DNA from 2 places in the Caldimonas aquatica genome. Region 1 is predicted to be linked to the other one. Evidence: predicted binding sites of a transcription regulator. Region 1 holds the regulator's gene; the other holds the start of a gene.

Region 1 (4,355 bases):
CTCAGCACACCCCGGCGGCCACCTTGGACCACACGCCATGGCCGAGGGCCCACGCGGACGAGGCGAGCAGGAAGCCCCCCGCCAGCCGCACGGCGAGGGTGCCCCCGCCCGCCCGGGCGCCGAAGCGCTGCCACAGCATGGGCCCGACCTGGAGGCCGAGCGCCGAACCGAAGGCGAAGGCCGCCATCACCAGGGCCCCCTGCCCGGCTCCTGGGGCGAGTGCCGCCACCATCAGGGCGGAGTACAGAAGCCCGCACGGCAGCAGCACCCACAGCAGCCCCGCCGCGAAGGGCACCTGCAGGCTGGACCAGCCGAGCGTGCGGTGGCGCATCTCCTGCCAGACGCGGTGAGCCAGACCTTCGAGCCAAGCCGGCTGACGACCGCGCCAGACCAGGGCGATCCCGAGCGCGAGCACGGCCACGTGAAACAGCGCCCAGAAGGGGCGCAGCCAGGCGCTGTGCTCGGCCCCCCACTGAAGGGCGCCAGCCGAGGTGGCCACCACGGCGCCCAGCGTGGCATAGCCGGCCAAACGGCCGAGCTGGAACGACAGCAGGCGCGGCCGGGTGCACCCCACCCCGGCGGTCGCAGCGCCGCACATGGCCACGCAGTGAGGACTGCCGGCGAGCCCCATCAACAACGCGGTGAAGACGAGTCCCGAGACCATCAGATGATCTTGGAGAAGCGCTGGCGGCTGCGGTCGGCCTGGAGGTAGCGGTCGAACACCATCGCGATGCCACGCACGAAATACCACCCCATGGGCGTGACGCACACGCCGTCGGGCTCGATCGTGACCAACCCCTCCTCGGCCAGCGCCGCCAGCCGTTCCAGTTCGGCGGCGAAGTAGCGGCGGAAGTCGATGAGATACGAGACCTCGATCGACTCGAACACCACGTGCCCCTGGCACATCAGCGCCATGATGACCGCACGGCGCACGAGGTCGTCCCTGTCGAGCGCGAGACCGCGCACCACCGGGAAACGCCCCTGCGCGAGTGCATCATAGTACTCGGGCAGCGTCTTGGCATTTTGGCTGTAGGTGGCGCCGATGCGGCCGATGGCCGACACCCCCAGCCCGATCAGATCGCAGTCGGGCTGCGTGCTGTAGCCCTGGAAGTTGCGATGCAGCCGGCCCTGGCGCTTGGCCACGGCCAGCGCGTCGTCATGCAAGGCGAAGTGGTCCATGCCGATGTACGCATAGCCCCGGCCTAGGAAGCTGGCGATGGCCCCCGACAGCATCGAGATCCGGTCCTCAGCGCTCGGCAGCTCGCTGGCATCGATGCGGCGCTGAGGCTTGAAGCGCTCGGGCAGATGCGCATAGGCGTACAGCGCGATGCGGTCGGGACGCAGCTCGCCGACCTGCTCGAGCGTGCGGGCGAACGACGCCGGGGTCTGTCGCGGCAGTCCGTAGATCAGATCCACGTTGAGTGACTCGAAGCTCAGCTGGCGGGCGGCTGCCATCAGCTCGGCGACGCTCTCGCGAGACTGGGCCCTGTGGACCGCCTTCTGAACCTGGGGGTCGAAGTCCTGCACACCGAAGCTCAGCCGGTTGAAGCCGAGCCGCGCGAGATGTGCAAGACGATCGGGAGTGACGGTGCGAGGATCGACCTCGATAGAGTACTCGCCGCCGGGAACGAGCCGGAAAGCCCGGCGCAGGCTGCCCATCACGCGCTCCAGTTCCGCATCGGATAGGAAGGTGGGCGTGCCGCCTCCGAAATGTAGCTGGGATACGGCCTGCGCGGAGCCGAGCACCTCGCGGTGCATCGCGATTTCGCGGTCGAGCGCGTCCAGGTACTCGCCGGCGCGCTCGTGGTGCTTCGTGATCACCTTGTTGCAGGCGCAGTAGTAGCACACCGACTCGCAGAACGGGATGTGGACGTAGATCGACAACGGAGCGTGCAGCCCCCCCACCCCGCTGGCGCGTTGCTCCAGTGCCTGACGGTAGTGCGACTCCGTGAAGGCCTCCACGAACCTGTCGGCCGTGGGATACGACGTATAGCGAGGGCCGGGCACATCGAAGCGGGCCAGCAACTCGCGATCGAGAGGAGGAAGGACGGTCTCCATGGTGGCTCCACTGTGCCAAGGCAGAACTCCGGGGCGCTTGATCTGTCTCAAGGTCACGGTCGCTGCGACGCGAAAGAATCCCACCCGTACTTGAGGATGATCATGCTGCTCCACCGTGCCCGCTCCCGCTCCACTGTGATCCGGTCCGCGAGGCAGGAGTCCGTATGGGACGCGGGGTCACCTCGGGAAAGCCACGGCCATCCGATAATGGGTTCCACCGGAACTGCGAAGAAGATGATCAAACTCAACGAACTGAAGGTGGCCTGCTCCAGCTGCAATTTGCGGGAGCTGTGCTTGCCGGTGGGCCTGTCGCGCCCAGAGCTGGAAAAGCTCGACACGCTGGTTGCCACCCGCAGGGCGGTCAAGCGCGGTGAGGCGTTGTTCCACGCGGGCGATCCGTTCCAGTCCCTCTACGCCGTGCGCACCGGCTTCTTCAAGACCTGCATCTCCTCCGAGGACGGGCGGGATCAGGTGACCGGCTTCCAGATGGCCGGCGAGCTGCTGGGGCTGGACGCGATCAGCCAGGATCGCCACACCTGCGATGCGGTGGCCCTGGAAGACTCGCAGGTCTGCGTCATCCCCTACTCGCAGCTGGAGTCGCTTTCGCGTGAGTTCACCGAACTGCAGCACTCGTTCCACAAGATCATGAGTCGGGAGATCGTGCGCGACCACGGAGTGATGTTGCTCCTGGGCAGCATGCGCGCAGAAGAACGGCTTGCCGCCTTCCTGCTCAACCTGACGCAGCGCCTGCATGCGCGGGGCTTCTCTCCGTCTTCGCTGGTGCTGCGCATGACGCGCGAGGAGATCGGCAGCTATCTCGGCCTCAAGCTGGAGACGGTGAGCCGCACCTTCTCGAAGTTCCAGGACGAGGGGCTCCTGGAAGTCAAGCAGCGCCAGATTCGCATCTTGGACCAAGAAGGCCTGCAGAAGCTGGTCAACTCGGCCAACAACTGCTGAGCCTAGCCCTCGGGTGCGATGCGCTGCCGCCGCTGGCGGCGGGCCCGCCTTCTCGCTGACCCGCGGCTCTTCAGGACGCGGACCGGTGCTGCGGGCGCGGGCAAGCAGGAGGGCGCTGATCCGCCGTCAGAGGACAGCGGTTGACCTCGAAGGGCGAGCGCGCCAGCAAGGTCGTCAGCATGCTGGACAGCATCGTGGCCGCCCAGAAAAGGAAGAAGGCCAGGGTGTAGATCGCCATCGGCGACAACTCGATCGCGCCGCCACCGAGCCAGTGCAGGTCACGCGGGTCGACGAAGGCGAACACCAACATCTCGATCAGGCCCGCCACCAGAAACGCGGGCCAGGCGATCCACATCCACCGCTGCGCCATCCATGCACTCCTTCGGCGGCGCATCGTCGCGCCGCCTGATCCTTTGAGGGCTCATCGCCCGGGCGTTCCACCCGTGGCCGCGTGGTTGCGGACCTCGAGCGCGGGGCGGACGGCCGGGGCTTCCGACGCCGCGGCCTGGCGCTCGGCCATGGTCTTGTTGATCTCCAGTCCACGACGGTAGTAGTCGGGATCGACCACCGGATCAGGACGCGACACCGCCAAGACGAGGGTCGCCACGCCGGCCAGGATGACGGCCGCAGGTCCGCCCACCACGAGCCACATCATAGGTTCGCGCCACCATGCGCGGGGCTGGGTTTTGGAGGGTTCGAGGGTTTTCATGGGGGCTCCTGCGTTCAGCGCGGCACCAGGAAGGTGGACTTCTCGTGCACCGTGCGAGCGGCCTCCTCGCCGTCCGGCAACCGCTCGATAGCGAACTGGATGGGGCTGGAGCGCCCGGCCAGCTCGGCGGCAGACTCCGGGGGGACCTGCACACGAACGGCCACCCAGCGGGATTCGGCCGGTGCGATGTCGACCTGCGAGTGCGAGGCGACCGAGATGCCGGCGATGCCTTCCACCGAGATCCGGTAGCGCTGCTCGCGCTCGGTGCTGTTCATGATCTGCAGCCGGTACACGTTCTCGACGCGGCCGTCCTCCACGATGCGGGCAAGGGCACCCCGGTCTCGGATGACGTCGACCTTGAACGGGCTGCGCAGCGCGATGCTCGCGACGAAGGCGAGGCTGATGCCGAGCAAGATCGCGCCGTAGATCAGCACCCGCGGGCGCAGTACCCGGCGAAACATCTGGGCGCGTGTCCACCCGTGCTCCATGCCGTTCTCGGTGGAGTAGCGGATGAGCCCGCGCTCGTAGCCCATCTTGTCCATCACGCCGTTGCAGACGTCGATGCATGCGGCGCAGCCGATGCATTCGTACTGCAGGCCGTCACGGATGTCGATGCCGGTGGGGCAGACTT
Region 2 (4,355 bases), 430 kb from region 1:
AGGTGCATGCGGCGCTCGCCTTGCAGGTGGCGCGCCACAACGAGCCGTTCCGGCGGCCGTGCGTGCTGCTGTCCGGCGGCGAGACGACCGTCACGGTGAACGGCCCGGCCGGGCGAGGCGGGCGCGCGACCGAGTTCCTGCTCGGTGCGGCCGTCGCTCTGCAAGGCGAGCCGGGCGTGTGGGTGCTCGCGGCCGATACCGACGGGATCGACGGCGTGGAGGACAACGCCGGTGCCCTCGTCGCGCCCGACTCGCTGGCACGCGCTCGGGCCGCCGGTGTGTCGGCCCGACAGTGCCTGGACCGTCATGATGCCTACGCCTTCTTCGAGGCGCTCGGTGACCTCGTGATCACAGGGCCGACCTTCACGAACGTGAACGATTTCCGGGTTGTGCTGATCGCGTGACGGGCCATTGACACCTGTTTACGCTTGAGGGCCGCGACCCCCGAGGGCCGCGGGGAGGTGCACGGCACAATGCGCCGTGCTGAAGTCCATGCACGCCGCTCACTCGTCCTCGCTGCCATGAACCGGAGACCGTCATTGCTGCGGCCGCTCCCGGGTGGCACTGGCCCGGGCAATGTGCCCGAGTGGGAGCGCCAATGGGAGGCCCTCCTGCGGGACTTGCCGGCCGAGGGGCTCCAGTTGCTGCGACAGTGGGTGGAGGCCGCCGAGATCGAGCACCGCCGGCTGCAGGCCGAGAACGCCTCGCTCCAGGCGGCCTTGCAGTCCGAGCGCGCGCAGCGCGAGCGTCTCGAACTCGCGCTCGACAGCGTGCAGGAGGCGGTGTGGGAGTGGCACATCGGCACCGACGAGGCGCAATTCAGCCCCCGGCTGCTGCAGATCCTCGGCTATGCGCCCGGGGAGCTGCGCATGACGCTGTCCACCTGGCGCGAGCTGATGCACCCGGAGGATCGTGCCGAGGCACGCGAGCGGCTGGCCGCCCATCTCAAGAGCAATTCGAGCCACTACGAGTCCGAGTTCCGGGTGCGGCACCGTAACGGCGAATGGCGCTGGATCCTCTCGCGCGGACGTGTCGTGGAGCGGGATGCAGCCGGGCGCGCGCAGCGGATGATCGGCACGCACACCGACGTCACCGACAGACGGCGGGCCGAGGAGGAGGTGCTGCATCAGCTGCGCTTCATCGAGGAGCTGATCGAGATCATCCCGAGCCCGGTCTACTTCAAGGACCGGCTTGGCCGCTATGTCGGCTGCAATCGTGCATGCGAGGTGTTGTTCGGCCTGCGCCGGGAGGACTGGCTGGGCCGCACCGCCGCGGAACTGCGCGGCAGCGCCGACGCGCTCGAGGAGGAACGCCACGACGAGCTCCTCTATGCCCAAGGCGGCGTGCAGACCTACGAGGCGCGCATGCAGTTGCCCGGCGGCGAGGTGCGCGACGTCGTTTTCAGCAAGACGGTCTTCTCCGGCCTGAGGGGCGGCGTAGGAGGCATCCTGGGCGTCGTCACCGACATCACCGAGCACAGGCGTGTCGAGCAGGAGTTGCGCGAGGCGAAGGTGGCCGCCGAGGCGGCGAGCCGGGCCAAGACGGAATTCCTGGCGAACATGAGCCACGAGATCCGCACGCCGATGAACGGCATCATCGGCTTGGTGGACCTCACGCTCGAGACGTCGCTCACCGACGCGCAGCGGCGCTACCTCACGCTGGTGAAGTCCTCCTCGTCGACGCTGCTCAACATCATCAACGACATCCTCGACCTCTCGCGTATCGAAGCGGGGCGTCTGGCGATCGAGCGCCTCGCCTTCGACGTGCGCTCGTTGGTCCAGGACGCCGTGGCCCCGCTGGAGCCCCGCGCGGTGGAGAAGGGCCTGGTGCTGCACACCCTGGTCGCGCCCGACGTGCCTGCGCGGCTCGTGGCCGATCCGCTGCGGCTGCGCCAGATCCTCGTCAACCTGGTGGGCAACGCGATCAAGTTCACGCGCCAGGGGCGCGTCGATGTGTCGGTCTGGTCGGAAGGCGAGGGCGGTGGCGCCCGGCTGCACCTGTGCGTGACCGACACCGGCATCGGCATCGCCGAGGACAAGCTGGAGCGCATCTTCGAGTCGTTCACCCAGGCCGACAACTCCACCACGCGCGAGTTCGGGGGGACGGGCCTGGGCCTGACCATCTCGCGCCGTCTGGCCGAGGCGATGGGCGGGCAGCTCTGGGCGGAAAGCGAGCTCGGCAAAGGCAGCCGCTTCCACCTGACGCTGCCCCTGCTGGTGCCCAACGATACCCAGGCGGACGAGGACAGCGACTGGTCACGCGCGGCGGCGCACAGCCTCAACCTGTCGCGCGACAAGGCGCGCAGCCGCTTCGAGCACACCGCCTACCGCGGCATCGAGGGCCTGGAAGCCGACGCGCCGGCCGAGCAGGAGCAGGGCGCGGCCTCGCTGCACGTGCTGCTGGTGGACGACCACGCGGTCAATCGTTTCGTCGCGATGACGCAGATCCGCAAGCAGGGTCATCGCGTCAGTTGCGCCGTCAGTGCCGCAGAGGCGATCGAGCTGTGCGACCGCGAGCGCTTCGACCTCATCGTGCTCGACCTCGACATCCCGGGCATGAGCGGTGTCGAGTTGACGCACCGCCTGCGATCGCTGCAGGCGTTGCGGGGGTGGACGTGCCCGATCGTCGCGATCTCGGCACGCGCGATGCCGCTGGACCGGTTGCGCTGCCTGGAGGCCGGCATAGACGACTACCTCACCAAGCCGCTCGAGCCGGAACGCTTGCGCGGCGTGCTGCAACTGGTGAGCCGGGCGCGGCGGTAGCCGGGCATGGGCGCCTGCCGGCCGCGCTCAATCGGCCCGTGACGGCGCCGGGGGCGCGGCCCCGCGCCGCGCGGCCATGTCGCCCGACATCGCAGCCAGCGAGTCCGCATCGATCGCGGCCCGCGCCGCGGGAAAGACCTGGCCTTCCTCCAGCGCGATGTGCTGCTCGTACAACGCCAGGAAGGCCTCCACTTCCGAGCGCCCCGCGGCGGGGACGCCAGCCCCGGTGTCGTCGTCCGCTCGGTCTGCGTCGGGCCAGCGCTGGCACCGGCCCTCGGCGACGTCCTGCAACACCCCCCTCAGTCGGGCCCACAGGGCCTCCATCGCGTGATGGTCCGCCTGCAGGCGCTGCACCGCGGCTCGCAGGGAAGGGTCGCCCGAACGCAGCACCGCGGGAAACACGTGGCGCTCTTCGTCGGCGTGGTGGTGGGGCGCGGCCTGGTCGAAGTAGCGCAGGACATCGCGCGCCGCCGAGCGGGCGGCGGCGTCGGCGCCGTGCTCGTCGAGGTGGCGCACGAGCTTGTCGAGCAGGCGCAGCGTGCGCTCGACGCGGTCGTGACAGGCCTCGAGCATCTCGAACGGTTGATCGAAGCTCGCCGCGGGTGAGTGGAAGCCAGGCAGCATTGGAAATCCTCGGTACCGAGGGCCACGATTCTCCTCGCCGGCCCCCCGGAAGGGGCTTGACCGCCGTCAAGCCCCGTCGGTTCAAATGCTTACGCGGCTTGGGGGTTTTCCCAGGGGAGGGGCGCGTGTTTCTTGAGCCACCGCAATGCCGCCCGGGCAGGGGCGGGCCACAGTTGCGCCATGCGAGGAGTGATCCTGTGAACATGGCCGCCGCTGAAATCGTCTTGCGCCACCGCGCCCCCGGCCCCCTGACCGAAGTGGGGCCCAGTACGTCCATTCCCCTCGATGCCCGTGCCGCGCTGTTGCAAGCCGCGTTGCAGCCGGCCCGTGTCCCCCGCGACGCGGCTCACACCCTGGCCCGCCTGGCTGTGGAGCATGTGCTGCCCCCGGGCTGCCCGGTGTTCTCGCGCCAGGAAACGGCCCACAGCCTCTGGCTGGTGGCCTCCGGGCAGGTGGCCCTCGGCACGGCCGAGCAAGGCCGCCTCGCTCAGCAGACCCGTCGGGTCGAGCCGGGGCAGTGGCTCGACGTGGCGAGCGCGTGGTTGCAAGGGCCTTACCTGGAGGACGCCTGGACGCAAAGCGAGACCTTGTTGTGGTCGTTTCCGCTGGAGGGGGTGAAAGCCTGCTGCCGGGAGCACCCGAGCCTCGCCGAAGGAATGATGGGCGTGCTGTCGTCGCGCGTGCGGGAGCTGACCGAGGGGACGCTGGGGCTCATGCTCAAGGACGCCGAGTCCCGCTGCGCGACGTGGCTGCTGCATCACGCGGAGTTGCGGCCGGGCCGCGAGGGCCCGGGCGCCATCGTCACGCTGCGCGAGCGCAAGCGCGCGATCGCCTCCCAACTCGCGGTGACGCCCGAGACGTTCTCGCGCGTGCTGCGGCAGTTGCGTGACAAGCGGGTCATCGAGGTGGCGGGCTACACCGTGATGATCCTGGACTTGCCGGCCTTGCGCCGTATCGCGGGCGAGCAGG

The links. The regulator FNR, encoded in region 1, switches genes on or off when oxygen is low (the NO sensors DNR and NnrR bind a similar motif). The targets are predictions, from matches to a motif close to TTGATNNNNATCAA.
Region 2: the regulator FNR is predicted to act here: its motif matches at 3,443-3,456, upstream of OMP39_RS11175 (hemerythrin domain-containing protein).

What each region holds. Positions count from the first base shown of each region.
Region 1 is NZ_CP110257.1:2,022,134-2,026,488, forward strand. Features, by position in the region: gene OMP39_RS09155 (sulfite exporter TauE/SafE family protein) at 2-664, opposite strand; gene hemN (oxygen-independent coproporphyrinogen III oxidase) at 664-2,058, opposite strand; gene fnr (fumarate/nitrate reduction transcriptional regulator Fnr) at 2,293-3,015, shown strand; gene OMP39_RS09170 (hypothetical protein) at 3,086-3,385, opposite strand; gene OMP39_RS09175 (FixH family protein) at 3,437-3,724, opposite strand; gene ccoG (cytochrome c oxidase accessory protein CcoG) at 3,739-4,355, opposite strand, start outside.
Region 2 is NZ_CP110257.1:2,452,128-2,456,482, reverse strand. Features, by position in the region: gene OMP39_RS11185 (glycerate kinase type-2 family protein) at 1-404, shown strand, start outside; gene OMP39_RS11180 (ATP-binding protein) at 540-2,762, shown strand; gene OMP39_RS11175 (hemerythrin domain-containing protein) at 2,790-3,386, opposite strand; gene OMP39_RS11170 (Crp/Fnr family transcriptional regulator) at 3,590-4,355, shown strand, end outside.